DNA from 3 places in the Mycoplana ramosa genome. Region 1 is predicted to be linked to each of the others. Evidence: predicted binding sites of a transcription regulator. Region 1 holds the regulator's gene; each other region holds the start of a gene.

Evidence for each region. Region 1 encodes LexA, which represses DNA repair genes until DNA is damaged. Its sites were predicted from a motif close to TGTTCNNNNTGTGTTCNG; they were not measured.
Region 2: the regulator LexA is predicted to act here: its motif matches at 4,136-4,153, upstream of JNC62_RS12410 (ribonuclease T2 family protein).
Region 3: the regulator LexA is predicted to act here: its motif matches at 6,698-6,715, upstream of dnaE (DNA polymerase III subunit alpha).

What each region holds. Positions count from the first base shown of each region.
Region 1 is NZ_JBHEEW010000006.1:116,671-126,792, forward strand. Features, by position in the region: gene gcvP (aminomethyl-transferring glycine dehydrogenase) at 1-1,649, opposite strand, end outside; gene gcvH (glycine cleavage system protein GcvH) at 1,649-2,011, opposite strand; gene gcvT (glycine cleavage system aminomethyltransferase GcvT) at 2,028-3,167, opposite strand; glycine riboswitch at 3,316-3,415, opposite strand; gene gltA (citrate synthase) at 3,707-4,996, opposite strand; gene JNC62_RS09450 (ComEC/Rec2 family competence protein) at 5,267-7,861, shown strand; gene lexA (transcriptional repressor LexA) at 7,842-8,558, opposite strand; gene JNC62_RS09460 (YMGG-like glycine zipper-containing protein) at 8,771-9,028, opposite strand; gene JNC62_RS09465 (SDR family NAD(P)-dependent oxidoreductase) at 9,232-9,990, opposite strand.
Region 2 is NZ_JBHEEW010000008.1:154,343-164,464, forward strand. Features, by position in the region: gene JNC62_RS12390 (thiamine pyrophosphate-binding protein) at 1-697, opposite strand, end outside; gene caiB (succinate--glutarate CoA-transferase) at 730-1,938, opposite strand; gene JNC62_RS12400 (DMT family transporter) at 2,071-3,024, opposite strand; gene JNC62_RS12405 (alpha/beta fold hydrolase) at 3,021-3,980, opposite strand; gene JNC62_RS12410 (ribonuclease T2 family protein) at 4,302-4,928, shown strand; gene ettA (energy-dependent translational throttle protein EttA) at 5,115-6,764, shown strand; gene JNC62_RS12420 (ArsR/SmtB family transcription factor) at 7,205-8,218, shown strand; gene metF (methylenetetrahydrofolate reductase [NAD(P)H]) at 8,220-9,137, shown strand; gene JNC62_RS12430 (DMT family transporter) at 9,614-10,122, opposite strand, start outside.
Region 3 is NZ_JBHEEW010000004.1:202,392-212,513, reverse strand. Features, by position in the region: gene JNC62_RS07050 (TrkH family potassium uptake protein) at 1-1,156, shown strand, start outside; gene JNC62_RS07045 (hypothetical protein) at 1,223-1,804, shown strand; tRNA gene JNC62_RS07040 (tRNA-Leu) at 1,844-1,928, opposite strand; gene JNC62_RS07035 (acyltransferase) at 2,095-2,757, opposite strand; gene dnaE (DNA polymerase III subunit alpha) at 2,951-6,436, opposite strand; gene JNC62_RS07025 (hypothetical protein) at 6,826-7,404, shown strand; gene JNC62_RS07020 (ABC transporter ATP-binding protein) at 7,489-8,175, opposite strand; gene JNC62_RS07015 (lipoprotein-releasing ABC transporter permease subunit) at 8,186-9,493, opposite strand; gene proS (proline--tRNA ligase) at 9,607-10,122, opposite strand, start outside.

The DNA of each region.
Region 1 (10,122 bases):
GCCGACAGGTCGTCGATCATCTCGCGGTAGCCTTCCGCCTGATCGGCCGGCGCGAAGGGATGGATCTCCGAGAACTCCGGCCAGGTGATCGGCAGCATTTCGGCGGTCGCGTTCAGCTTCATCGTGCAGGAGCCGAGCGGGATCATCGAGCGGTCGAGCGCGAGGTCGCGGTCCGCCAGCCGGCGGATGTAGCGGGTCATTTCGCTTTCCGCGCGGTTCATGTGGAAGATCGGGTGGGTCAGGTAGGCACTGGTGCGGAGCAGGTTCGACGGCAGACGGTAGCCCGGCTCGAAGTCCGAAACCTCGAAGTCGCCGCCGAAGGCACGCCAAACCGCTTCCAGCGTCACCGGCCGCGACCGCTCGTCGAGACTGATGCCGATGCGGTCGTCGCCGATCTTGCGCAGGTTCACCTCTTCGGCGACCGCCGCCTTTAGGATGATGCCCTGCAGCTTGCCGACATGGACGGTGATCGTGTCGAAGAACACCTCCGGCTCGACCGTGTAGCCGAGCTTCTCCAGTCCCATGGCGAGGCGGACGGTCTTCTGGTGCACGCTCTGCGAGATCGCCTTGATGCCCTGCGGGCCGTGGAAGACCGCATACATCGAGGCCATGACGGCGAGCAGCACCTGGGCGGTGCAGATGTTCGACGTCGCCTTCTCGCGGCGGATGTGCTGCTCGCGCGTCTGCAGCGACAGGCGATAGGCGCGGTTGCCGCGGGCATCGACGGAGACGCCGACGAGGCGGCCGGGCATGTTGCGCTTGTAGGCGTCCTTGACGGCCATGTAGGCGGCGTGCGGCCCGCCGTAGCCGACCGGAACGCCGAAGCGCTGGGTCGTGCCAATGGCGATGTCGGCATCCATGTCGCCCGGAGACTTCAGCAGCGCCAGAGCGAGCGGATCAGCGGCCACGACGGCGATCGCACCGGCGGCATGCAGCGAGGCGATGACGTCGGTGAAGTCGTGCACGTGGCCGTAGGTGCCCGGATACTGGAAGATTGCGCCGAAGACCTCGGACGGGACCAGATCCTTGAACGGGTTGCCGACCTTGATCGACCATCCGAGCGGTTCGGAACGGGTCTTCAGCAGCGCGATCGTTTGCGGGTGGCAGTTCTCGTCGACGAAGAAGGTCGTCGCCTTGGAGGTCGAGACGCGCTCAGCCATGGCCATCGCCTCGGCGGCGGCGGTCGCCTCGTCGAGCAGCGAGGCGTTGGCGATGTCGAGACCGGTCAGGTCGCAGACCATGGTCTGGTAGTTGAGCAGCGCCTCCAGCCGGCCCTGGCTGATCTCCGGCTGGTAGGGCGTGTAGGCCGTGTACCAGGCCGGGTTTTCCAGGATGTTGCGCTGGATGACCGGGGGCGTGATCGTGCCGTAGTAGCCCTGGCCGATCAGCGAAACGAGCTTCTGGTTCTTGTTCGCGGTCTCGCGCAGCTTGTCGAGCGCCTCGCGCTCGGTCATCGGCGCGCCCCATTCGAGCGGCTTCTGCTGGCGGATCGACGACGGCACGGTGTCGTCGATCAGCGCGTCGAGGCTGTCATAACCCACGACCTTCAGCATCTCCTCCATCTCCTTCGGAGAGGGGCCGATATGGCGACGGTTGGCGAAGTCGTAGGGCTGGTAATCGGTGAAGGTAAAATCCTTGGGCAGGTTCATCAGCCGACGAGCTCCTTGTAGGCCGCCTCGTCAAGCAGATCATCGGCGTCGGCCTTGTTGGCGAGCTTCATCTTGAAGAACCAGCCGGCGCCCTGCGGGTCGCTGTTGACGAGGGACGGGTCGTCGACGATCGCCTGGTTGGTCTCCAGGCATTCACCATCAAGCGGGGCGTAGACATCGGATGCGGCCTTCACGGATTCGACTGTCGCCGCGTCGCCGCCCTTGGAGAAGGACGTTCCGACGGCCGGCAGCTCGACGAACACGAGGTCGCCGAGCTGTTCGGCCGCATGAGTGGTGATACCGACGGTGGCGACGTCGCCGTCGATCTTCAGCCACTCGTGTTCTGCGGTAAATTTCAGCATGGGTGGGCCTTTCTGATCAGCGTTTGAAGGTGTTGGAGACAAAGGGTAGGGCGCTCACGGAGACTGGCAGGAACTTGCCGCGCACTTCTGCAAACAGATCCGTGCCGGGTGCTGCGAGCGCGGTCGCGACGTATCCCATGGCGACGGGGTTCTGCACCGTCGGGCCGAACCCGCCGGAGGTGACGTGGCCGACCTCGGTTTTGCCATCGGCATCGGCGTAGAGCCTTGCCGGCGGACGAACGGGTGCCTTGCCGTCGATCTTGAGGCCGACGCGGCGCCGCGCGGTGGTCTTTTCCAGCTGATCGAGGATGACATCGGCACCCGGGAACCCGCCGGCACGGTCGCCGCCGCGGCGGCGCACCTTCTGGATCGCCCATCCAAGCCCCGCTTCAGCCGGTGTCGTGGTGGTGTCGATATCGTTGCCGTAGAGACAGAGGCCAGCCTCGAGGCGCAGCGAGTCACGAGCGCCGAGGCCGATCGGCTGGACGTCCGGGTGATCAAGCAGCCGGCGGCAGACCGTTTCCGCCTGCGCGGCCGGGATGGAAATCTCGAAGCCGTCCTCACCCGTATAGCCGGCGCGGGAGACGATGCATTCGGCGTCGTGAAGATCGCAACTGCGCACGTCCATGAATCGCATGTCGGCAATGTCGGCCCAGAATTCGGCGAGCACCGTTTCGGCACGCGGCCCCTGCAGGGCGATCAGGGCCCGGTCCGTCAGCATGGTGACGTCGCAAGTATCGCCCAGATGCTTTTGCAGATGCGCGAAATCGGCGTCCTTGCAGGCGGCGTTGACGACAAGGAACAGATGATCACCGCGATTGGTGATCATCAGATCGTCGAGGATGCCGCCGGCGTCGTTGGTGAAAAGCGCATAGCGCTGGCGGCCCTCGGCAATGCCGAGCACATCGACCGGCACGAGCGCCTCCAGCGCGCGGGCCGCGTCGGCATTGTCGCCGGAGCGGGCGCGAATGACGATCTGTCCCATATGCGAGACGTCGAACAGGCCTGCGGCAGTGCGCGTATGAAGGTGTTCCTTCATGACGCCTGCGGGAAACTGCACCGGCATCTCATAGCCCGCATATGGCACCATGCGGGCACCGAGCGAGACATTGAGATCGTACAACGGGGTTTTCTTCAGCTCAGACGTACCGTCCAAAAGGCGCCCTCCAGTCTGTTGGCGTGCGCTTGCACGCCGGCTCATCCTACGGCGCCTGCGCGCCGCTCTTCAGAGCCCCCTCTGTCCCTTCGCCTGAGATTGTTATCCCTTCGGCGGGCGTGTGAACGCCTCTCTCCAGAGTCCTGTCGGCACCTTGCTGGTCCTTTTGCCTGAGAGTTTCCGGGGCGGTTGCTCCTTCGGCACCGGCCATACCCGTTTGGGTGGCCGGTTTCTCCCAGCGAGGTCATGCCACATAAGAGCGTCGGCGCAATTTTGGCAAGAGCGTTGCGTCGCCGCGGAGCAAATATTTGTCGTCCTCGCTCGCGTGGCGGAAACTGGCCCCGAAAAGGGAGCCGCGCTACGTGATGGTTCTCAAATCGCGGACGGCGCGTGGTGCAGGCGGATGGGTCCTGGCAAAAATGTCTGGGCGAAGGGGGGCGGCCCGGGTGTTGCCGCCAAAACAAAACCCGCCGAAAGACATCGGCGGGTTTGTAATGGAGCAAGTCCGGTCTTGGGACCGGTCTGCATCAGTCGCTCGATCAGCGCTTTGAAACGGGTACATAGTCCCGCTTGGGGGCCCCGATATAGAGCTGGCGCGGACGGCCGATGCGCTGTTCCGGATCCTCGATCATCTCGTTCCACTGGGCGATCCAGCCGACGGTGCGGGCCAGTGCGAACAGCACGGTGAACATCGTGGTGGGGAAGCCGAGTGCCTTGAGCGTGATGCCGGAATAGAAATCGATATTCGGGTAGAGCTTCTTTTCGATGAAGTATTCATCGGTGAGCGCGATACGCTCGAGCTCCATCGCGACTTCGAGCATCGGATCGTCCTTGATGCCGAGTTCGCCGAGAACCTCGTGCGTCGTCTTCTGCATGATGCGGGCGCGCGGGTCGTAGTTCTTGTAGACGCGATGGCCGAAGCCCATCAGACGGAACGGATCGTTCTTGTCCTTGGCACGCGCGACGAACTCCGGAATGCGATCGGCCGTGCCGATCTCCGCGAGCATGTTCAGCGCTGCCTCGTTCGCGCCGCCGTGTGCCGGGCCCCAGAGGCAGGCGATGCCGGCTGCGATGCAGGCAAACGGATTGGCGCCCGACGAGCCGGCGAGGCGTACGGTCGAGGTCGACGCGTTCTGCTCGTGGTCGGCGTGCAGGATGAAGATGCGATCCATCGCCCGCGACAGGACCGGATTGACGGTATACTCTTCGCAGGGCACGGCAAAGCACATGCGCAGGAAGTTCGACGCATAGTCGAGGTCGTTCTTCGGGTAAACGAACGGCTGGCCGATGTGATACTTGTAGGCCATCGCCGCGATCGTCGGCATCTTGGCGATCATGCGCAGCGATGCAACCATGCGCTGGTGCGGATCGGTGATGTCGGTGGAGTCGTGGTAGAAGGCCGACAGCGCACCGACACAACCACACATCACCGCCATCGGATGGGCGTCGCGGCGGAAGCCGGTGAAGAAGCGCGACATCTGCTCATGCACCATCGTGTGGTGGGTGACGCGATAGTCGAAGTCGTCCTTCTGCGCCTTGGTCGGCAGTTCGCCGTAGAGAAGCAGGTAGCACACTTCCAGAAAATCGCCGTGCTCCGCCAGTTGCTCGATCGGGTAGCCGCGATGCAGGAGAACGCCCTCATCACCGTCGATGTAGGTGATCTTGGACTCGCACGAGGCCGTCGAGGTGAAGCCCGGGTCATAGGTGAAAGTGCCGGTCTGCTTGTAGAGCGTGCCGATGTCGATCACCGACGGACCGATCGATCCGGATCGCAATGGCAACTCCACTTTCTTGTCACTGACAGTGACTTCCGCGCTCTTTCCCGTCATGAGGATCTCCATCTGCTGGTGTGGCACAGGCAGTGCCTGTCGTGGCCGTGCCGCTTTGCTAGCCCAAAATCGCATCGTCGTGCCCGGCAAGACGAAGGCCGCATTTGTGCAATGCAAAAACAAACATTCCGGCATCGCAATATCTACTCTTCCTCGCCAGTTGCAAGCAACTTATGGGCGAGATTCGAGAATTATGGAGGGTGCATCCTTTCTCGGAAAGCGAGTGCATTGGTGCGGAATTTGCGATTGCAAAACAAAATCTGAAGTTGCATGATGCCGCTGGATATGGCTGGGGCAGGCGCCATGGGGGAGGGAAACGCTACCAAAGTCGCAATCCCGGCCGCCCACGCGGCCCGGAGCCTGCAGAGCCTGCAGACGGCAAGCCAGCCAACCGCAATCACGGGCGGTCGAACGGTCGTTTTCGCGGCGCGTCCGGGCGGTTTAAGGCGCTGGTTCGGCGCCCCCCTGGCGTCGGGATGGGCGGCAGCGTGGCAGTGCGAGCGAGACCACGGCAGCGTCTTCCTGTTCGTTCCCGTCTTTATCGGCGCAGGGGCATGGTGCTGGTACGCGCTCGCCCGTGATCCGCCGCTGGCGCCGCTGCTGATCGGTCTGATCGGCTGCGGGTTCACCGCGGTGGCCCTGCGCTATCGCCAACCCTTGCTGTCCGTTGTCGCGCACGCCGCATTCCTGCTGCTTCTCGGCATGACGCTGTCTGCGTTTGAGAGTTGGCGGGTTTCGACCGTCATGCTCGACCAACCGGTGACGACGACGATCAAGGGACAGGTGCTGTCGAGCGAGGCCGACGATCGCGGTCGCATGCGCTACCGGGTGGCGCTGCTGTCGACCGACGGCCCGACCCTGCGGCGGCCACCTGGCCATATCAGTCTGCTGGCGCGCAGCCCCCACGTGCCGGTGCCGATCGGCAGCGGGATCGTCGGACGTGCGCGGCTGAACCCACCGTCCGGACCGGCGCTGCCGGGTCTCAACGACTTTGCATTCGACGCCTATTTCGCCGGGACAGGCGCCATCGGCTACTTTTACGGCAAACCGACGGCGACGGAGCTGAACCCGTCGGCGCGAGGCGAGACCGTATCCGCGGCAGCAATCCGAATGGTAGCCGAATGGAGGAGTGCCGTCACGCAACACATCCGCGGCCGCATCGGCGGCGATGCCGGCGCCATTTCCGCCGCCCTGATCACGGCAGAACAGCGCGGCATCAGCCCGGAAACGGTGGAGGCTTTGCGGCAATCGGGCCTCGCTCACGTTCTGGCGATTTCAGGGCTCAACATGGCCCTTGCGGCGGGCACCTTTCTGGTCGGCGCCCGTCTGCTGCTGGCACTGGTCCCGGGGGCAGCCGAGCAGTTCCCGGTGAAGAAGATCGCAGCCGTCGGCGGATTGATCACGGTCACGCTCTACATCATGATTTCCGGCGGCGCGGTTTCGGCAATCCGCTCGTGGCTCATGATCGTCGTCATGCTGTTCGCTGTCTTATTCGACCGCACCGCCATCAGCCTGCGCAACGTTGCGCTCTCGGCCTTGATCATTCTGGCAGTGACCCCGTCGGCGGTCACCGGTCCCGGCTTCCAGATGTCCTACGCGGCAACCCTGGGCCTCGTCGCGGGCTATGGTGCCTGGCGCGACTGGTCCGCGCGACGCCCGCGGTGGATCGGTGACCGGTCACGGGTCCTGTCGGTTGCATCCGCGCTTGTCGGTGGAATTCTGCTGTCGTCTCTGATCGGCGGGGTCGCGACGCTCGTCTATTCCATCGGGCACTTCCATCGAATCCCGGCCTATGGCCTCGCCGGAAACCTTCTTGCGATGCCGATCATATCGTTCCTCGTCATGCCGATGGCCGTCATCGCCATGCTGCTCATGCCGTTCGGACTGGACGGCATCCCGCTCGCGATCATGGGACGGGGCGTCGACTGGATCATCGCGATGGCCAATTGGGTTGCCGGCTGGGGCGGAGAGGTGGTCACCGGCCGATTGCCGCCGCTGGCTTTCACGCTTGTCGCGGCTGGAGGCGGGCTGGTCTGCCTGTTTCGCACCCGTTTCGCAACCATCGGTCTCTTACCACTCGTCTTCGGCGTGGCTGTCGTCGCCGTCCGCCCCTCGGATGTGCCGCCCGAGGTTCTCGTGTCGAAGGACGGCCGGCTCGTGGCGCTCGTCATGCCCGGAGAAGCCGCCACGAACCGGTCGCGGCCGCCCGATTTCATCTACGATCAATGGCGTCGTGCCCTTCGCCTTGGTACCCATCGATCGCCAATGTTCCTCACCGATGGCGATGCCGCGCAATGGCGGACGGCGACTGGAAGTGGCGCGGGCACCCATCGCTCGGAGGGCCTGGTTGGCCTGGCAGTGCCGAAAGTCCGTCCGCAAGGACGGCAGCGCCGAGGCATGGATAGGGAGGTGGCGCCTGATCCTGTTGCGATCGCGCGGGCACGGGACGACATGGATTCTGCGTTCGCCGTAGCCGCCAACGACAAGCGGTTCGTTTGCCGCCGCAAGGAGTGGTGTGCCGGCACCGCGCCGTCCGGTTGGCGTGTCCTCGTGCTCGAGGATCCGGCCCTTCTCGGGGCCGCCTGCGACCGTGCCGATCTCGTGGTCATATCACGCTACATTCGGATGGAAACCTGCCGTTCCGGCGCGAAACTCGTTTCGGCACGCAGCCTGCGTCGCACCGGGGCCCTCGAGATAACACCGCGGCCTGCCGATCGGCCTGCCGATTGGACCGGCCGATTACGCTACAGCGTTCGCAACGCCGTCACGACGCATCACCGCCCCTGGAGCCGACACCGCCTGTACGACTGGCGGACGAACACCTTCTTCGATTCAGAAAATGCAGTCAGTGATAACGGCGAATGAGGCCGACGAGCTTGCCCTGAATTTTCACTCGGTCGGGGCCGAAGATGCGGGTCTCGTAGGCGGGATTGGCGGCTTCCAAAGCAATGGAGGCGCCCTTGCGGCGGAAGCGCTTCAGTGTCGCCTCCTCGTCGTCGACGAGGGCCACGACGATCTCTCCCGGGTTGGCGGAGTTCGTGTTGCGGATGATGACGGTATCTCCATCCAGGATCCCGGCCTCGATCATCGAGTCGCCCTTGACTTCCAGCGCATAGTGCTCACCAGCACCGAGCATCTCCATTGGAACGGAGATGTCATGGGTGTTGTTCTGGATTGCCGAGATCGGCACGCCGGCGGCGATGCGCCCCATGACCGGAACCGAAACCGACCCATCCGCCACGGCGGCGGCCGGCCTGGCCGGGGAGGGCGCTGGCATTGGCTTGCCAAGGCTTCCTTCGATCACCGATGGCGAAAAACCGCGCCGCGCCTTCAGGCTGGGCGAATAGGCTTCGGGCAGCTTGATCACCTCGAGTGCGCGTGCCCGATTGGGCAACCGACGGATGAAGCCGCGCTCCTCGAGCGCGGTAATCAGCCGGTGAATGCCCGATTTCGAGGCGAGGTCGAGGGCATCCTTCATCTCATCGAATGACGGCGGAATGCCGGTCTCCTTCATCCGCTCGTGGATGAACAGCAGCAGTTCCTGTTGTTTGCGGGTCAGCATGGCTCGTCACCCAGAATCGTGAAACAAATCCAGAACGGACACTATCTGTTCCACATGTGTTCCGCAAGGGGCAAATTTCAATCAAAGGTACAGCGGCTCGTGTGAGACTGTCGGCCGCGAGGCCGGCGGCAGCTTCCATGGTCGGGAAAAAGGCCCTATCGGGGACGAGGGGCCTTCTTCCCGGTTCAACTGCGACACGGTTTGCGCGCCGATTAGGGGCAGGCGGCGATGTAGCGACGCCCGTAGCGATCGCGGTAGTAACACCGACCGGGCTGTCCGGCCACGTTGCCGATGACGGCGCCGGAAACGCCGCCGATCGCGGCCCCGACGGCTGCGCCCCGAACGTCATTGGTGATGGCGCCGCCGATCACTGCACCGGTGGCTGCGCCGATGCCGGCCCCCCTCTCGGTTGGCGTGCAGCCGACCGCTGCGAGCCCGGCCAGAACGAGTATTAGGGAAATCTTGGTCATCTCCATTCCTTCCTGTCTCGTTGATTTTCTTGCCTGTCGATATCTTGTCCACCCCAACCAGCCGTCAAGTGTAATCCGGTTTTTCGTCCAGGTACAACCGGTCGTGGCGCATGCGCGTTCGGGCGAATGTTGCGATCGGACAGATACGATCATGCCGGTAGCGCCTTCAAGGCGGTCGGGGATCGGTCAGATCGGGTGACACGCTAGTGCGCGCTATAGGCACCATCCACGAGATGGTAGCTGCCCGTGATGAAGCTCGCCTCGTCCGAGAGCAGGAAACAGACGAGTGCTGCGACTTCTTCCGGTCGTCCCCGTCGCCCCATCGGCTGCAGCGACTCCATCCGACGGCTGCTCGCCAGTTGCGGATGCTCCGCCAGGAGCGGGGTATCGATCCAGCCGGGACCGACGGCGTTGATGCGGATCCCGAACTTGGCATATTCGATCGCCGCGACCTTGGTCAGTCCCGTGACACCGTGCTTTGCCGCCGTATAGGCCACAGTAAAGGGCAGACCGACGCAACCGAGCACGGAGGAAACGTTGACGATCGCGCCACCGCCCGACGCCATCATGGCGGAAATCTGATGCTTCATGCCGTAGAAGACCCCGTTCAGATTGACGTCCATCACCTTCTGCCAATCGTCGATGGGATAATCCCCACTGGGAAGCCGCGGTCCGTGAATACCGGCATTGTTCACCGCCAGATGCAAGCCGCCGCATCTTTCCACCGTGGTTTCGACCAGCATCCCGACCGCTTCGGCGTCGGTGACGTCCACCGCGACCGCATGGGCCTTGTCTCCATGCGCCCGACGGATCTCGGCGGCAACGCCCTGCGCGGCGTCATGGTCGACGTCGGCGAGGACAACCTCGGCGCCGCCGGCGGCCAGGCGCCGCGATATGGCGGCACCGATTCCCGAGCCAGCACCCGTCACGATCGCGACTTTTCCATCTAAGGCAAACGCCATCGCGTCCCATCCCTGTTTGACTGCCATGGCCAGTCGAGCAGAGGCCGCCCTTCGACGCAAGGGGATTCATCGGAAGCAGAACCGGCATGGTTGGCCGGCACTCTTTTTCTCCCTGGCTTCAATCAAAGGGAG
Region 2 (10,122 bases), on a different contig from region 1:
GGAACGAGCAGGAAACCGGCAGCGCCCAGCGTTCGGCAAAGGCCGTAATGCCGGCAACGCTATCCTCGTTCCAGCGTGTGCCGCCGAGGATGACGATCGGCCGCTCGGCCTTTTCCAGCAGCGCCCTCAACTGGGCAATCTGCTTCGGCCCCGGATGGGCCTCGACCGGCGTATAGGGCTGTGCAGCCGGCGCCTCGACCGTCTCCGTCAGAATGTCCTCCGGCAGCGCGAGCACAACAGGTCCCGGCCGTCCCGAGGTCGCGACCGCGAAGGCGCGGGTGACGAACTCGGGAATGCGCTTCGGATCGTCGATCTCGGCCACCCACTTGGCGACTTCGGTAAAGGCGCGGCGGTACTCGATCTCCTGGAAGGCCTCCCGCTCGCGCGCCTCGCGCTGGACCTGGCCGATGAACAGGATCATCGGGATCGAATCCTGCCTGGCGATATGCAGGCCGGCGGACGCGTTGGTGGCACCGGGACCGCGGGTGACCATGCAGATGCCGGGCTCGCCGGTCAGGCGGCCCCAGCAGTCGGCCATCATCGCCGCGCCGCCTTCCTGGCGGCAGACGACCACGTCGATGTCGGTGTCATGCAGGGCATCGAGCACCGCAAGGTAGCTCTCGCCGGGCACGCAGGAGATGCGTCGGACGCCGTTGGCGACGAGGGCATCGACGATCAATTGTCCACCGGTTCTCATGGTGTTTCCCTGTGCATTCTTCTCGGTGTTTGTCATGCGGTCTTCCTCCCGGCTTCCAGCGCCTGGAGTTCGGCCAGGATCTCGTCGGTGTGTTCGCCGAGCCGCGGGCTCGGCCGCTCATAGGCCAGCGGTGTTTCGGAAAAGACGATCGGCGTGCGCACGCTCGGGATGCGGTTGCCGTCGCGATCCGGCAGGTCGAGCCGCATGCCGCGCGCCCTGATCTGCGGGTCGTCGAAGGTCTCCGCGATCGAGTTGATCGGCCCGGCAGGGACGCCGTTTTCTTCGCAGGCGGCCAGAAGATCGGTCTTCCTCCAGTTGCGGCTGCGCTCCAGGATCAGGGGCCGCAGTTCCGCGCGATGCTTCACGCGGGATTTGTTGGTGGCGAAACGCTCGTCGGAGGCGAGATCGGCCATGCCGAGCAAGGCGCAGAAGCGCTGGAACTGGCCGTCGTTGCCGACCGCAAGAATCATGTGGCCGTCGGCGGTTTCGATCACCTCGTATGGGGTGATGTTCGGATGCGCATTGCCAAGGCGGGTGGGGGCGGTGCCGGAAACGAGGTAGTTCATGTTCTGGTTCGCCATGACGGCCGACTGCACGTCGAGCAGCGCCATGTCGATCTGCTGGCCCTTGCCCGTCTTCATCACATGGATGAGGGCCGCCTGGATGGCCGTGACCGCGTAGATGCCGGTGAAGATGTCGGCGATCGCCACGCCCGCCTTCATCGGCTCGCCGTCCGGGGCGCCGGTGACCGACATGAAGCCCGACATGCCCTGGACGATGTAGTCGTAGCCGGCGCGGGCGGCATAGGGCCCGTCCTGGCCGAAGCCGGTGATGGAGCAGTAGACGAGCTTCGGATTTTCTGGCGCGAGGCTGTTGTAATCGAGCCCGTATTTCTCAAGCCCGCCGACCTTGAAGTTCTCGATCACGACATCGGCCGTGCGCACCAGCCGGTGGACGATCTCCTGGCCTTCCTTGGTCCGGAAGTCGACGGTGATCGAGCGCTTGTTGCGGTTGGTGGAGTGGTAGTAGGCGGCAGACAGGTTTTCGCCGTCCTTGCCGGTGACGAAGGGAGGGCCCCAGGCGCGGGTGTCGTCGCCGCCGTCAGGGTTTTCGACCTTGATCACGTCCGCGCCGAGGTCGGCCAGCATCTGTCCGGCCCACGGCCCGGCAAGCACGCGCGCGAGCTCGATGACCCGGATTCCGGCAAGCGGCAGGTTCTTCTTGTCCATCGTGTCCTCCATGCCGACACCGTTCGTCGTCAACGGCAATCAATCCTCGGCAATGTATGCTGGATAACAAAAAGGCGCATCGCGAGATAGCATCAACCGGGCATGGGTTGATGCGCGTCCGGACTTAATCGCGCTGCGTTCGGTTCAAACGAGCGGCGGCATCGCGGGGATGGTCGGACGCTTTCTCAACTGGTGCTCGCGCCAGATCACATAGAGGCCGGAGCTGATGATGATCGAGATCCCGCCCCATTTCAGCGGATCGGGCAGGTCGCCGAACACCCACCAACCGAGAATGGTGGCCGAGACGATCTCCAGATATTGCAGCGGTGCCAGCACCGATGCCGGGGCGCTGCGATAGGCATAGGCGCCGAAAATGCCGGAAATGGTGGCGGCGATGCCGGCGCAGATGATGAACAGCGTGGAAACGCCGTGCGGCATGACCGGGGTGAACGCCGTCCAGCCGAAACGGCTGCCGACCAGAAGCGCGATCGCGGCAAAGGCTGCGCCCCAGAGGCCGGTATGCAGCTGCATCGACCAGGGGTCCTCGCTCTGCGCGGCCAGCCGCGTGATCAGGTAGAACACCGCCAGCCCGAACGCGGAAACGACCGGCAGCAACGCAAACAGTCCGACCTCCTGCATGCTTGGCTGGATCACCAGCAGGGCGCCGAGGAAGCCCACGGCACAGGCGGTATAGCGCCGCCAGCCGATCGTCTCCTTCAGGAAGATCGCCCCCAGGATCGTCAGGATGATCGGTTCGACGAAGAAGATCGCGAGTGCGTCTGCAATCTCCATCACGGAAAGAGCCATGACGAACGTGATCATCACGGTCGCGGCCATCAGGCCGCGAAGCGCATGCAGGGCCGATTTCTTCCAGGTCAGGTCGAGCAGGGTGCCGCGCCAGAGAACGACCGGCAGAAGTGTCAGCGCCTGGAAGATGAAGCGGCAAAGGGTGATCACGGCCGCGGGAACCTCCGCCACCGCAAGCTTGGAGAAGAGGTCGATAACCGGCGCGACAAGCACGGAGATGACCATCAGGACAAGCCCGAGCCCCACCTCCTGACGGAGAGCGGACGAAGATGGCGATGCATGTGCGGTCATTTGGATCTACCGGTTCGGCGTTCAGTCAGCGCAATCCTTTGGCACCAGCTGCAAAAATCCGCAATCGGCATTTCTCGCAGGTCCTGCCGCTCCAGCAGCGTCTCATGGCGCAAGCCTCGGTGAACGAGGCAGGTGACGTCGGCAAGGCCGGCCATTTTCAGCCTGTCACCGAGCCAGGCGACGGCGCGGCCGAAATCGGTCGCCGGGTCCTCGTCGCCACCCACGAGATGGATCGGCAATCCGACCGGCAGGCGCGCGATCGCCTTCCTGCTCGCGGCGGCAAACGTCATGGCAAAGACATCGATCCAGAGCGAGACGCTGGCATCGAAGCCACAGAGCGGGTCGGCGATGTACCGGTCGACTTCCGCCGCATCGTGCGAGAGCCAGTCGAAGTCGGTTCGACGGTGCGGAATTTTCTTCGCCCACGCGGAGAAGGTGAGCTCTGGCAAGATCCCGCTCGGCACATCCGATCCCTTCAACATCCGTTCGGCCAGGAGGATGGCTTGCGCAGCGCGGCCGGCGACGCCCGGGTTCAGGTTGGAATTCCAGACGGCAAGTCCGTCGATCAATTCGGGATGCGTTTCTGCGAACAGAAGCGCGAGAAGTCCCCCCATCGAGTGGCCGAACAGGATGATCGGAGATCCCGGATGGTCTTCAATGGCCAGCGCGCGCATCGCGGCCATGTCGTCCAGCGCAAGATGAAATCCGTCTCGATCGGCGAAGCGTCCGATCGGCGCGTCCTGTGCGGTTGTTTCACCGTGTCCGCGATGATCGTGGGCATAGACGTGGAAGCCCGCCGCTGCCAGGCGCTCTGCGAAGGCCTGGTAGCGGCGCGAATACTCGGCAAGCCCATGGCTGATCAGGACCGCGCCTGTGCCCGGACCGCGCGACGGCTCGTGGCGATAGGCGAGCCTCGCCCCCGTCGGGCTTTGCAGGTGCTGGGTTGTGCTGAACATGGTGCTCCGGGCGACATGGGGAGACTGGCGGTGAAAGCATGAAATTGATTTTCCTCCGAAATGCAAATTGCACTTGGTGCGGGTGCAGGGCGCAATCGCCGCCAGCTCTCGTCATCAAAATTTCAGGTTGCAATTCTCCCGCAAATGTTAATTAATGTTTATGGTTTGTTCTGTTTTGGGGGAGGTGTCATGGCAAGGCCCGGATCCACATGCGCGCGAATCACTGCAACATTGCTCCTTCTTGTGTTGGCGGCACCCGCGGCTGCGGTCACCCTGCCGGGCGAACCCGAGGCCGGCGGTGGAAAGCCCAGGACCGCTCATGTGCTGGCACTGACCTGGCACCCGGGTTTCTGCCTGACGAAGCCGAAGGCTCCAGAATGCGTCCGGCCTCCGGAGGGCGCTGAGGAGGCGACACGTCTGTCGCTGCACGGGCTATGGCGGGTCAAGAAGAGCTACTGCGGCATCGATGCGGAGCTGAAAAAGCGCCACCGCTCCAGCAAATGGACGGATCTGCCCAAGCTGGCACTGTCCGAGACGACGGCAATGCGGCTTGCTACAGCCATGCCCGGCGTCGCCTCCGGGCTCGACCGGCATCAGTGGGTGATGAACGGTACCTGCCATGCGGCGACGGCGGAGGATTACTACGGACGATCGCTGGAGATGCTGGACGCCGTCAACACCTCTGCGGTCGGCGCCTTTTTCGAGGCGAAGGCGGGCAAGGCAGTGACGATCGCCGAACTCGCTGCCGCCTTTGATGCCGCATTCGGCGCGGGGACCGGTGAGCGCGTGCAGTTGCGCTGCCGCACGATCGGCGACGAGAGGATCGTCACCGGGTTGACCATCGGGCTGAAGGCGGACGAGGGGGACCTCGGCGGTCTCATTCGGGGCGCTTCGGCCACCAAATCCAGATGCACCGGCGGCCTGGTGGCTCGGGCGGGTGGTGACTGATCCATCCGTCGGGCGGTGCGTTGCCTGCGCCCGATCGCCTCTGCTTCACTGCCACAGCGGCTGTCAATGTCCGAGCGCTCGGGCTGCTGCGACAATTCCCACTGTCTTGGTGCCGCTGCATTGCCGCTGCGGGGGAATTCGCCTACATAGCGGGCAAATTTTCTTCGAATGCGGAGCAGGCGCGCAATGGCACGACAGTTCATCTATCACATGGCAGGGCTCAACAAGGCTTACGGCAACAAGAAGGTTCTGGAGAACATTCACCTTTCCTTCTACCCGGACGCGAAGATCGGCATTCTCGGCCCCAACGGCGCCGGTAAGTCGACGGTGCTGCGGATCATGGCCGGCCTCGACACGGAGTTTACCGGCGAGGCCTGGGTGGCGGAGGGTGCAACCGTCGGCTACCTGCCGCAGGAGCCGCAGCTCGATCCGGCGAAGAACGTTCTGGAAAACGTGATGGAGGGCGTCGCCGCCAAGAAGGCGATCCTCGACCGCTACAACGAGCTGATGATGAACTATTCGGACGAGACGGCCGAAGAGGGCGCCAAGCTCCAGGACATCATCGACAGCCAGAACCTCTGGGACCTCGAAAGCCAGGTCGAGATGGCCATGGATGCGCTGCGCTGCCCGCCGGGCGATGCGGACGTCGGCAATCTGTCCGGCGGTGAAAAGCGTCGCGTCGCGCTCTGCAAGCTGCTGCTGTCTCAGCCGGACCTGCTGCTGCTCGACGAGCCGACCAACCACCTCGACGCCGAGACGATCGCCTGGCTGGAAAAGCACCTGCGCGAATATCCGGGTGCTGTGCTGATGATCACCCACGACCGCTACTTCCTCGACAACGTCACCGGCTGGATTCTCGAGCTCGACCGCGGCCGCGGCATCCCCTACGAGGGCAACTACTCGGCCTACCTCCAGGCCAAGGCCAAGCGCATGCAGCAGGAGGGCCGCGAGGAAGCCACGCGCCAGAAGGCGCTTGCCCGCGAGCAGGAATGGATCGCCTCCAGCCCGAAAGCCCGGCAGGCGAAGTCGAAGGCCCGTATCCGTGCCTATGACGAACTGGTCAAGGCGGCGGCCGACCGCCGTCCCGGCGACGCGCAGATCGTCATCCCCGTCGGCGAGCGTCTCGGCCAGGTGGTCATCGAAGCCGAGAACCTGACGAAGTCCTACGGCGACCGCGTGCTGATCGAGAACCTCACCTTCAAGCTGCCGCCCGGCGGCATCGTCGGCGTCATCGGGCCGAACGGCGCCGGCAAAACGACGCTGTTCCGCATGATCACCGGCCAGGAAAAGCCGGACAGCGGCGAGATCCGCATCGGCGATACGGTCGATCTCGGCTACGTCGACCAGAGCCGCGACGCGCTCGACGGCAACAAGACCGTCTGGGAGGAAATCTCCGGCGGCAACGACGTCATCAAGCTCGGCAAGCACGAGGTCAACTCGCGCGCCTATTGCGGCGCCTTCAACTTCAAGGGCGGCGACCAGCAGCAGAAGGTCGGCACGCTTTCGGGCGGCCAGCGCAACCGCGTCCACCTCGCCAAGATGCTGAAGGCCGGCGGCAACGTCATTCTGCTCGACGAACCGACCAACGACCTGGATACCGAAACGCTGGCCGCCCTCGAGGACGCGCTCGAAAACTTCGCCGGTTGCGCGGTGATCATCAGCCACGACCGCATGTTCCTCGACCGCCTCGCGACCCACATCCTCGCCTTTGAGGGCGACAGCCACGTGGAATGGTTCGAGGGCAACTTCGAGGACTACGAGCAGGACAAGATTCGCCGGCTCGGCCCGGATTCGGTCAATCCGAAGCGCGTCACCTACAAGCGGCTGACCCGCTGAGGATCAAAGGGCAGGGGATGCGGGTCCGCCCAGCGGCCGCTTGCTCTGCGCTCATCTCCATCAAGCCGCCACGGTGGATACCCCGTGGCGGCTTGTCATTGCGGCCTGTGATTGCGGGCATGGCGCGATCGGGCCGGCTCGATCGTTCATTGCGACAGATGGGGCGCGGATAGTCCGGCGCCGAGGGCCGTGGCGACCCGTTCAGGCCGCCTCCTCCGAAGAATGCGCGGCCGACAGGCGAGCACCTCGTTCTGTCGGCATCTCGTTGATTTTGTTGATGCACAGGGCTGGATGCCCAGTTCGTGTCCGGCCGAACCGCTCTTTTGGCATTGTCCACGGTATTCCCGGCTTCGCCGCCGAGCCGTGGAGATTGCGGCTTGCATTTGCGCAATCCGTGACATAAACATATCTTTATGTCTTGATTGGATTGAGGGGCGCAAATGGCGAAGCTCGGCTTGGACGACACCGTGGAAGTGCTGAAGACGGCGGGCGAATCGACGCGGCTGCGCCTCCTGGCGCTTCTCGCCCGCGGCGATCTGACGGTCACGGATCTGACCGATATCCTGGGCCAGTCGCAGCCGCGGATCTCGCGGCATCTGAAGCTTCTCGCCGAGGCGGCGCTGATCAACCGCTACCAGGAGGGCGCCTGGGCCTATTTCCGGCTGAGGCACGAGGGTGCCGCCGTCTCGCTGGCACGACTGCTGCTCGACCGCATCGACGGCGCCGACCCGATCCTGTCCAGGGACGCGGAACGGCTTGCGGTGCTGAAGAAGGCACGCGCGGAAAAGGCGCAGGCCTATTTCAGCCGGAATGCCGCCGAATGGGACGAACTGCGTCGCCTTCATGTGAGCGATGCGGAGGTCGAGGCGGCGCTCCTGCGGCTGATCGGGGATCAGCCGGTCGATGCGTTCCTAGACCTCGGCACCGGCACAGGCCGCATCCTGCAACTGTTTGAGGGGCTTTATCGGCGCGGTGTCGGCGTCGATGCCAGTCGTGACATGCTCGCTGTTGCCCGCGCCAATCTGGACCGCGCCGGGATCACCAAGGCGTCGATCCGGCACGGCGACATTTTCAACCTGCCGCTGGAGCGCGACGAGTTCGACGTGGTGACCATTCATCAGGTCCTGCATTTTCTCGACGAACCGGACGCCGCCATTGCCGAAGCCGCCCGCATGCTCCGGCCGGGCGGGCGGCTGGTGATCATCGATCTTGCCCCGCACGAAATCGAGCATTTGCGCGACGAGCACGCCCATCTGCGATTGGGGTTTTCCCACCAGATCGTTGCGGACTGGCTGCAGCAGGCGGGCCTGGCGCTCGAAAAGACGATCGATCTCAACCCCGCCGACAGCGGGCCGGAGGCGTTGACGGTGACCATTTGGCTGGCGCGCGATCAGAGACCCGCGGACGGCGCCGATGGCGCCGAACCACTCATCGCCATTGGCGGGAGGAATTGAGATGACGAATGGCCTGACCGCGCGCCAACGCAGCGCCCCCACGCTGTCCTTCGAGTTTTTTCCGCCAAGGACCGAGGAGGCCGAGCGCCAGATCTGGGAGACGATCGACGCGTTGACCGCCTACGCACCGAGTTTCGTCTCGGTCACCTACGGGGCCGGCGGGTCCACGCGCGCGCCGACGCTCGCCACCGTGGCGCGCATCATCAGTGACACGCCGCTGTCAGCGGCGGCACACCTGACCTGCGTCGGCGCTACGAAGGAGGACGTGCACGCCGTCATCGACGAGTTCCGGGCTGTCGGCGTCCGCCATTTCGTCGCGTTGCGGGGCGATCCGGCCAGCGGCATCGGTGCCGCCTACCGGCCGCATCCGGGCGGCTACGCCAATGCCGCCGAACTGGTCGCCGGACTGCGCGCGATCGGCGATTTCGAGGTGTCGGTCTCTGCCTATCCGGAGAAGCACCCGGAAAGCTTCGACGTGGCGGCTGACATCGATATGCTGAAGCGCAAGGTCGATGCGGGCGCAACCCGGGCACTGACGCAGTTCTTCTTCGACAACGTCCACTACGAGCGCTACCTCGAGCGGGTCCGTGCGGCCGGGATCGGCATTCCGGTCGTGCCGGGCATCCTGCCGGTCCATCATCTCGCCCAGGTGCAGAAATTCGCGGGGTTATGCGGCGCGACGGTGCCGCAATGGCTTGCCGATCGCCTCGGGCCGCTGGACGGCCAGCCCGACGAGCGGGCGAGGGTCGCCGCGGAACTGGCGGCCCGTCAGGTCGAAGGGCTGATCGCGCTGGGCGTCGACGAATTCCACTTCTACACGATGAACCGGTCGGCGCTCGTGGCATCGGTGCTTGACCAGGTGGGGTTCGAGCGTCGGGAAAACACGGCGCGAAAGACGGCGGCAGGCGCTGCCGCGTGAGAGCACGTGGCCATCAGCCCGGCAGGCCACGTAAAAAACGCATGACCTGGCGGGGTCATGCGTTTCGTGATGGGTCAAGAATGACTTCTCTGCGTTTTTGTCCTTTGGACGACGCTGCCGCTCAGATGAAAATCATGCCGGCGACGAAGAGGAACGCTGCACTGATCATCAGAACATTCAAGGAATGTGTGAGTCCCATGGCTTACCTCCTTGCGTTGCGTGGCCATAATAAGGCGTAAAAATCGCGCTTGAAAAGTTGTTTGTGTGTTGCGCTGCGGTATCACAGGGCTCGCCACACTTTTTCCACAGGCCTAAACAATTGTTCTTTCATCCGAATTTCCGGTCACGGAAAATTCACAAAAGTTTCGCGAGCGTTAACGTGCGTGAGGTGGTTCCAGGCCGCGCTGGGCGAATCGGGGTCCGCCGCAACGATGCCTTCCCTCACATCCGCGCCACCACAGTCGGGGCTAGATGCGCTAAGCGCCTGAAGGGCGAAACCGCTTCAAGGCCCGGCCGTCGAGGATGACAAGACCCAAGAGCACGAGAACGATGCCGGTAGCGCCCGTCGGCGACAGTTGTTCGCCGAGAAAGAGCATTCCGGCGACGATTGCGCTTGGCGGCACGAGCAGTGTGACGAGCGAGGTGTTGGTGGCGCCGGCGGCCGCCATGATTCTGAAGAAGAGAATGTAGGCATAGGCGGTAGAAATGAGCGCCAGGGCCAGGACTGACAGCACGACATTCATCGGCGGCATCGGCAGGGTCCAGGGGTGATCGACAAGGAGCGCCAGCGGCAGGAGAACGGCGGCGGCAGCGGTCAACTGGCCGGCCGCAGTCACAGGTGGGGCGACGCCGCGAAACCGCTTGCCGTAGGTCCCAGCCAAGCCATAGGACATTGCGGCCGCAAGCGGCAGCAGCAGCGACCAGAGCGGCGGCCCCGCGGTCTCGCCGGTGAAGGGCGCAATGGCGCGCGGACCGACCAAAACGG
Region 3 (10,122 bases), on a different contig from region 1:
CTCCCAGGCGCTGTTCGAGGCGGTCTCCGCCATCACCACCACCGGTTCCACCGTGATCGTCGGGCTTGATCATGCGCCGCCGGGACTGCTGATGTGGCGCTCGATGCTACACTGGCTGGGCGGCATCGGAATCGTTGCGCTCGGCCTGTTCGTCATGCCGTATCTGCGTGTCGGCGGCATGTCTTTCTTCAAGATGGAATCATCGGAGACGAACGAAAAGCCCTTTGCCCGCATAGCGACCTACACCCGTGCCTTCATCGTGGTTTATATCGGCATCACGCTTGTCTGCGCGATCACCTACAACGTTCTGGGCATGAGCCGCTTCGACGCGATCAATCACGCCATGTCGACCGTTGCGACCGGTGGTTTTTCGACGCATGACGCCTCGTTCGGTTACTTCAACAATTCGGCGCTCTTGTGGGCCGGTACGTTCTTCATGACCGTGTGCAGCCTGCCGTTCTCGATCCTGATCGTCCTGGTGGTGCGCGGCAGGCTCGACACGCTGCGCGATCCGCAGATCGTCGTCTTCCTCGGCTATCTCGCCGCCTTTGCGATCGCCATTGCCATTTACCACCGGATCGCCAACGGCGTGGATTTTCACGACGCCATTACCCATTCCTTTTTCACCATGGCGTCGATCCTGTCGACAACCGGCATGGCGAGCCAGGACTATACACAATGGGGTCCGTTCGTGGCCGCGCTTTGCCTCTTCGCCACCTTCATGGGCGGATGCGCGGGTTCGACCGCCGGCGGCATAAAGGCCTATCGCTTTGTCATCATCTTCAACTCGATCCGCTCGGGCCTCTACAAGCTGATCTATCCGAACGGCATTCATGCCGTGCGCTACGGCAAAATTACCGTGGAACAGGACACTCAGCGGACCGTGTTCCTGTTCTTCTGCACCTACCTGCTGCTCTGGGTCATCGGCAGCGTGGCGCTCAGCGCCCTTGGCCATGATGTCCTAACTGCGCTCTCCTCGGTCGTCACCGCGCTCTCGAACGTCGGCCCGGGAATCGGCCCCGTCGTCGGTCCAGCCGGCAATTTCTCCACCTTTGACGACGCCTCCCTCTACGTCCTGTCGCTGATGATGCTGCTCGGCCGCCTCGAGGTGTTGACCGTGCTCGTCATCCTGACGCCGCTGTTCTGGAAGAGCTGAAAGCACCTCCTTGACTGCCTGCCGGCACCTGCGCATCCTTCGCGGACAACGATCCGGGGGAGCCGCATGCCAGCCAAGCCTTGTGTGTTGATGTCGCTTGCCGTCGCGGCCGGCTTGTGGGGGTCGGTGTCGCAGGCCGGTCCTCTGGTCGAGGCGGCGACGAGGGCGGAGCAACTGGCAACCTCCGGCGATCCGGTCGGGGCCCACGGCACGATGCGCGACGCGTTCGGCATCTTTGCCGCAACGCTTCCCTTCACGATCGGCAAGGCCGCGTTCGTGGCCGAGCCGCCCGAGGGTTACGGCATGTATACGCCGCGGCCAACCTCCACCTACAAGCCGGGAGAGCCGCTGATCTCCTATGTCGAGCCCGTCGGTCTCAGTTGGCGGCCGATCGAGGACGGGCGGATGGAGGCGCAGTTCACGGTTGACCTCGAGCTCCTGAACAACAAGGGCGACACGCTTGCCGAGCAGAAGGCCTTCGGCTCGTTCACCTTCCGCGGGTTCGTGCGCAACCAGGAGGTCTTCGCCAAGCTGACGCTGAACGTCGAGGGCCCTCCCGCGGGCGACTATGTTCTGCGCTACCGCTTTCGCGACGCCCTCAGCGGCGCCGTTGCCCTCTCCGACCAGAAGTTTTCGATCGCCCCTTGAAGCGGCGGGCGATCGCAGCCGTTCTCTAACGTCTGATCTTGGTGCGGACGACGGGGGTCGAACCCGTACGGATCACTCCGAGGGATTTTAAGTCCCTTGCGTCTACCAGTTTCGCCACGTCCGCACTTGCAATTTCAATAGCTTGGCAAGGCGCTGTTTAAAAGGTCTGCACGACGCATTTTTTTGTGCACTTCAGGTTCTCACACTCAAATGCCAATCGGACACCGTGAACGGAACGGCGGATACAGGCGGAAGCTCACCATCGTACGAAACCAGCACCGCCGCGTCTGTCATGACACCTTGTCGTGCTGATCGGTGAGCAACGAGAGAATGTCGCCGGATATCATGGCGGTCTCGTCGAAAAGGTTTCCGGCCATGGAACGATCCCATGTCACGTCATGTTTCAGGATACGCGCGGGGGATCCTGCCGCAATGCTGCACGCGGGAACGGTCATGTTCTGGACATAGGACCTTGCCCCGATTATGGAGCCGTTCCCGATCCTGGTTCCTCGGCAAACAATTGATTGCATGCCGATCCAGACATGATCACCGATCTCGACCGGACCCGCCTGATTGACCATGTTCCCTGTGTGAATGTCGTAAATTCCGTGACCATCATGCGTCCGGATGTTCACCGGGAACGAAAGCATGCAATCCTGTCCGATAGACACTTGAGAACCGATCGCAAAGATCGACGCATTCATCACTGAGGTCTTGTCTCCGATGGACACCTTGGCGCCGGCCTTGGCGAGAACACTCAATTTCTTCGCAAACCGCAGATTGCCCAAGTGGATCTCACAACCATCGCCATCGACGGTAATCGAGAGCCCACCGGTTGAAAAATTTCCAACACTGATGCGATTGTTGTTTCCGGTGACAGTGATCGTCACGGCGCGAGAGCGCGGACCAGCAACATTAATGACATTCCCAGAACCCTTTTCCTCGATCTGCATGTACCTGGCACCTCAAGTTTTGTGCGCTGAAGCTTCTAGCTGGGCACGCGGCGCACCGCTCTGTGAATAGGATAATTCGGCTGACCGCAACACACGGGAAGCAATACTATCCGCGCTCAATTCCATGATTCTGTGCAGCGTGCAAACCGGCACGTTTGTGCATTTGGGCCGCCCAGCGTCGCCGACGCCGCCGTCAGACCATCTCCACATCGATGACACCGGGCGCGGAGCGCAGGGCGGCGGCGATCTCCGGCGAGATGCGATAGCGCTCGCTCAGTTCCACCTCGATCTCCCGCTGGCCGTCGTCCTTGATGACGATGAAGGACACCAGGCCGTCGCCCTTGGCGTTGAGGTGGGCGGCGATCGAGCGCAACGGCCCAGAATCGCGGACATAGACCCGCAGCGCCTTCTGCTGCTGCAGCGCCTCCTCCTCCAGCGAGCGCAGCGTCTGGATCCGCAGGCCGATTCCCTCGGGGCGCTCCTCCGCCTGCACCGTCATCACCAGCGACTTGCCCGGCTCGAGCAAGTCGCGATACTGGTGCAGCATTTCGGAAAACAGCACCGCCTCGAACTGGCCGGACGCGTCCGAGAACGCGACGATCCCCATCTTGTTGCCGGTGCGGGTCTTGCGTTCCTGCTTCGATGTCACGGTGCCCGCCAGCCGGCCCGCCGTAGCGCCCTGCTTCACGGCGACGGCGAAGTCGGCGAAATTCTGCACCCGCATCTTGGCAAGCATCGCATTATACGTGTCGAGCGGGTGGGCGGAGAGATAGAACCCGAGCACCTGGAATTCGCGGTGCAGCTTCTCCGACGCCAGCCATGGCGAATATGACGGAAAGGCAATCGTCTCCGGCCCGGTTGCCGCACCCGTGCCGAACATGTCGCTCTGGCCGCTGGCCTTGTTCTCCTGCGCCCGCTGGGCGTAACCGATGATGCGGTCGAGGCCGGCGATCAAGGCCCCGCGGTCGTGGCCGAAGCAGTCGAAGGCGCCGGCGCAGATCAGGCTCTCGAAAACCCGGCGATTGACCTGCTTCGGGTCGATCCGCAGGCAAAAATCCTCCAGGCTTTCGAACGGGCGATCGCCGCGCGCCTCAACGATGTGCTGCACGGCCGATTCGCCCACGCCCTTGATCGCCGCCAGTGCATAGTAGATGCAGTTCTCGCCGGTCTCGAAATGGGCGTAGGACGTCTGGATCGACGGCGGAACGACCTTGATGCCAAGCCGAGCGGCGTCCTGGCGGAAATCGTTCAGCTTGTCGGTGTTGGCCATGTCGTAGGTCATCGACGCGGCGAGGAACTCGCAAGGGTAATGCGCCTTCAGATAGGCCGTCTGGTAGGACACGATCGCGTAGGCGGCAGCGTGCGACTTGTTGAAGCCGTAGTTGGCGAACTTGGCGAGCAGGTCGAAAATCAGATCCGCCTGCGGCTTGGACACGCCGTTCTTCATCGCACCGTCGACGAAACGGGCGCGCTGCTTGTCCATCTCCTCCTTGATCTTCTTGCCCATGGCGCGGCGCAGAAGGTCGGCTTCGCCGAGCGAGTATCCGGACAGGACCTGGGCGATCTGCATCACCTGCTCCTGGTAGACGATCACGCCCTGGGTCTCCTTCAGGAGATGGTCGATCATCGGATGGATCGATTCGATCTCCTCTTCGCCGTGCTTGCGGGCGTTGTAGACCGGAATGTTCTCCATCGGCCCCGGGCGGTAGAGCGCGACCAGCGCGATGATGTCCTCGATGCAGTCGGGCCGCATGCCGATCAGCGCCTTGCGCATGCCGGCACTTTCCACCTGGAACACGCCGACCGTTTCGCCGCGCGAGAGCATCTCGTAGGTGAGCTTGTCGTCCAGCGGCAGGCTGCCGAGATCGATCTCGATGTCGCGCTTGCGGGCAAAGTCGACGGCCGTCTTCAGAACCGTCAGCGTCTTCAGCCCGAGAAAGTCGAACTTCACCAGCCCCGCCTGCTCGACCCACTTCATGTTGAACTGGGTGACCGGCATGTCGGAGCGGGGATCGCGGTACATCGGCACGAGCTGCGACAGCGGCCGGTCGCCGATCACGATGCCCGCGGCGTGCGTCGAGGCGTGCCGGTAGAGACCCTCGATCTTCTGGGCGATGTCGAGCAGGCGTCCGACAACCGGCTCCTTCTCCGCCTCTTCCTGCAGCTTCGGCTCCTCCTCGATCGCCTTCGACAGCGGGGTGGGATTGGCCGGATTGTTCGGGACCAGCTTGCAGATCTTGTCGACCTGGCCATACGGCATTTCGAGCACGCGGCCCACGTCACGCAGTGCGGCGCGCGCCTGCAACGAGCCGAAGGTGATGATCTGCGCCACCTGCTCGCGGCCGTACTTGCGCTGGACGTAACGGATCACCTCTTCGCGCCGGTCCTGGCAGAAGTCGATGTCGAAGTCCGGCATCGAGACGCGTTCCGGATTGAGGAAGCGTTCGAACAGCAGCGAGAAGCGCAAGGGGTCGACGTCGGTGATCGTCAGCGCATAGGCCACCAGCGAGCCGGCGCCCGAGCCACGTCCTGGACCGACGGGAATGTTCTGCTCCTTGGCCCATTTGATGAAGTCGGCAACGATGAGGAAGTAGCCGGGGAACTTCATGCGTTCGATGACGCCGAGCTCGAAGTCCAGCCGCTCGCGGTAGTCCTGCTCGCTGAAGCCTGTCGAAAGGCCGAGCGCGGCCATGCGCCGCTCCAGCCCCTCCACCGCCTGACGACGCAGTTCCGCCGCCTCGGCCCGCTCGGCTTCCTCGGGATCGGCCGTGGCGCCGGTGAACCTTGGCAGGATCGGTGCACGGGTCTTCAGCACGAACGAACAGCGCCGGGCGATCTCGACGGTATTGTCCAACGCCTCGGGCAGATCGGCGAACAATTCCGCCATCTCAGCCCGGCCCTTCAGGTAGTGGTCTGGAGACAGCCGGAAGCGATTGTCGTCCGACACCATGGCGTTATGCGCCACCGCCATCAACGCGTCATGCGCCTCATAGTCGTCCGGCGACGGGAAGAAGGGTTCATTCGTCGCCACCAGCGGCACGTCGTGCGCATAGGCCAGTTCGATCATCCGTCGCTCGTGCCGCCGGTCATAGCCGGCGTGGCGCTGCAGTTCCAGATAAAGCCGGTTGCCGAACCGATGCTTGAGCTCCCTTAGCCGATCCTCGGCCATCGCGGGCTGCCCGGCAGCGAGCGCCATGTCGACCGGTCCGGTGGATGCCCCGGTCAGTGCAATCAGCCCCTCCGTGCCGTCATCGAGCCAAGACCGCCGAATGTGGATCGCATGGCCCCCCTCGCCCTCGAGATAGGCGCGACTGACAAGATCCATCAACCGCGCGTAGCCGGCATCCGTGGCAACCAGAATGACGAGGGACGGCAGCTTGGCAAGCGACTGCGCCGGACTGCGCCGCTCCCCCTCACCCTCGTCTTCCATGTCGATTGCGAGCTGGCATCCGATCAGCGGCTGGATGCCATCGGCCACCGCCTTCTGTGAGAACTCGAGGGCCGCGAACAGGTTGTTCGTGTCTGTGATTGCGATCGCCGGCTGGCCGTCGCTGACGGCCTTGCCGAGTATCTTCTTGATCGGCAGCGCGCCCTCGAGCAGCGAATAGGCCGAATGCACGCGCAGATGCACGAACTGCACCTCGCCGCGCCCTGCTTCCGTCGCCGCCATTTCCGCCATGCTCGCCACCTCGATTCAACAAGCGGGAAGGATAAGCGGATTCCTGCCGGGAAAGTCCAGCCGGACACCGGGCGGAAGGCATTTATCCCCTGTTGCCGATCCGGCTCGATCGGACAACGGGCGCCGCCGTAACCGAATGCCCTACAAGCCGAGGGCGAGCACCGACAGGCTCGCGACAAACATCGCAATGGAGGCAAAAGCTGCGACATCACGCATGAATTCGGTCATCGTAGGTCTCCCTTTCTCAACACGGAGCCATTTTGTTCTTGTTTTGTTCCGTCGTCAAGCCCATCTCTGGCAGATCTATCCGACTCTGCCTCCTGGGGTCGCAGCTGGACCGCATCGACACAATTTCCTAAGCTGCTTGCCGATCGACGCGGGGTGACCGGATGAAACGTGTGCTGCCACTCTTGATGGTTCTGCTGGCGCCATGCGTCGCCGCGGCCGAGGACTTTCCCGCGGACCGGATCGTCGCGGCGGCAACCGGTGACTGGGACAGGGACGGCAATACCGACCTGGCGCTGATCGCCCGCCCGGCCGAGGGCAGCGACGAGGACAACGCCGTCTTCATCTACCTCGCCAATCCGGGCGAATCGCGCCTGGCACTGAAGGTCTCAGCCCCCAACAAGATCTCGGGCAACCTCACGATGTTCGGCCAGGAGCCCACAGTCGCGGCGCTGGCGAACGGGTCGATCAAGCTGACGTCGCAGAACAGCTCGATCGGGCGGGATCGCTGGAGCCAGAGCCTGACGCTCGCCTATCGCGGCGGCCGCTTCATCGTCGCCGGCTACACCTACTCGTCCTACGACACCCTCGACAACGACAACACGCGCGCATGCGACCTCAACGTGCTGACCGGCAAGGGGACCGCGAACGGAAAGCCGATCACCACGGCGGGTGCCCAGATCGCTTACGAGGACTGGAGCGACGAGATCGGCCGGAAGGCTTGCGGCTTCGGATCGCAATAGGACGGCTTCGATTCCAAGGCGGGGTACTGCCGTTGCGAAGCGGCGGCGAGGCTGCCGCCGACGGTACCGGACCGCCGGATCCCGTCAGGTCATCTCTCGGACCTTGCCATCCTCTATCGTCACGCGGCGATCCATGAGGGATGCGAGCTCGTGGTTGTGGGTCGCAATCAATGCAGCCAGACCCGACTGACGAACGAGTGCCTCCAGCGCCTCGAAGACATAGCCAGCCGTTTCCGGGTCGAGGTTGCCGGTCGGCTCGTCGGCGAGCAACACGAGCGGCGCATTGGCAACGGCGCGGGCGATCGCCACGCGCTGCTGTTCGCCGCCCGACAGTTCCGACGGCCGATGCTCGGCGCGATGGCCGATCCGCATGTAGTCGAGCAACTGGCGCGCCCGCTCCCGTGCCTCCGCCTTGGGCAGCCCCGCGATCAGCTGCGGCATCATGATGTTCTCCAGCGCGGAAAATTCCGGCAGAAGATGATGGAACTGGTAGACGAAGCCGATGTCGTTGCGGCGGATCGCGGTGCGCTGGTCGTCGTTCAGACCCGCGCAGGCGCGGCCATTGATGATGACGTCTCCGGCATCCGGTTTCTCCAGCAGGCCCGCCACGTGCAGAAGCGTCGACTTGCCCGTTCCCGACGGTGCAACCATCGCGACGGTCTCGCCGCTGCGCAACTCGAAGTCCGCCCCCTTGAGAATGCTCAGGATCGTTTCGCCCTGGCCGTAATGGCGCTCCACGCCGGAAAGCTGCAATGCGACGCGCGCGTTCATCGATGGTTTCCTATTCGTACCGCAGGGCCTGGACCGGATCGAGCTTCGAGGCGCGCCAGGCCGGGAAGATGGTCGCCAGGAACGACAGCGCCAGCGCCATCACGACGATCGAGATCGTCTCGCCCGGGTTCATGTCGGCCGGCAACTGGCTGAGGAAATAAAGTTCGGGGTCGAACAGGGTCTGTCCGGAAAGCCAGGAAAAGAACTGCCGGATCGATTCCACGTTGAGGCAGACCACCACGCCGAGAACGACACCGGCAATCGTGCCGACGGTGCCGATCGTCGCCCCCGTCATGAAGAAGATGCGCATGATGGCGCCCGAGGTCGCGCCCATCGTCCGCAGGATCGCGATGTCGCTGCCCTTGTCCTTCACCAGCATGATCAGGCCGGAAATGATGTTGAGCGCGGCGACGAGGACGATCAGCGTCAGGATCATGAACATGACGTTGCGTTCGACTTCCAGTGCGGAAAAGAACGTCCGGTTGCGCTGCCGCCAGTCGGTCACATAGATCTGGCGCTCGGCGGCGGCCTCGATCGGCTGGCGCAGCGCGTCCACGTCGTCCGGATTGTCGACGAACAATTCGATCGACTGCACCAGGCCGTCGGCGTTGAAATAGAGCTGCGCCTCCTCGAGCGGCATGTAGATGATCGACGCATCATATTCCGACATGCCGATCTCGAAGATCGCCGACACCGGATAGGTCTTCACCCGGGGGTTGACACCAAGCGGGGTCACGTCGCCTTCGGGGGCGACCAGCGTGATCGAGTCGCCGGCGACGATGCCGAGTTGCTCGGCCATGCGGGCGCCGATTGCAAGCCCGGTTCCCGACGCGAAGCCGACGAGATCGCCCGACTTGATATGGTCGGAAACGGCCTTCATCTTCACCAGATCGTCGGCGCGGACGCCGCGCACGAGCGCTCCGGTTCCAGCGCCGCCCTTGCCGGAGGCCAGCGTCTGCCCCTCCACCAACGGAATTGCCGCCTTGATACCTGGGACTTTGGAGAACCTGTCGGCCAGATCCGCGTAATTGTCGAAGGGGCCGTCGATCGGCTGGACGATCATGTGGCCATTGACGCCGAGGATGCGGGAAATCAGCTCTGTCCGGAAACCGTTCATCACCGCCATCACGATGATCAGCGTCGCGACCCCCAGCATGATGCCGATGAAGGAAAACCCCGCGATGACCGAGATGTACGCCTCTTTTCGCCGCGAGCGCAGATAGCGCCAGGCAACCATGCGCTCGAACCCGGAAAACGGCCGGATCGCGGGCGTTTTTTCCGCCGGTCCCACGGTGCCCTCGCCCGTCGCTTCCGCCATGATGCCTCCGGATCAGTCTCTATTTGCACTGCGCGCCCGGCCGGGCGCGCGAGGAATCGGTATCCGCTTGAGCCGGCACGCTCCTTGCGGACGGTTCGGCTCCGACATCCAGATCAAACGCCGGCCGTCAAACGGGCGATTGCCGCATCCACGCTCAGCGTCTCGCGCGCTCCCGTCTTGCGGTCCTTCAGCTCGACCTCGCCGGCAGCCACCGAACGCGGACCGACGATGACCTGGAACGGCGCACCGATCAGGTCGGCGGTGGCAAACTTCGTGCCCGCCCGCTCGTCCTTGTCGTCCAGGAGCACGTCGACGCCGGCCTTCGACAGCGCGCCATACAGCGTTTCGCTGGCCGCATCGCAGGCGGCATCGCCAGCCTTCATGTTAATGACGACGACCTCGAAAGGCGCCACCGACTTCGGCCAGATGATGCCATTCTCGTCATGCGAAGCCTCGATGATCGCCGGCACCAGGCGCGTCGGCCCGATGCCGTAGGAGCCCATATGCACGGTGTGCTCCTTGCCGTCCGGTCCCTGCACCTTGGCGCCCATGGCCTCCGAATACTTCGTGCCGAAGTAGAAGATATGCCCGACCTCGATGCCGCGGGCGGAGACGCGCTCGGCTTCCGG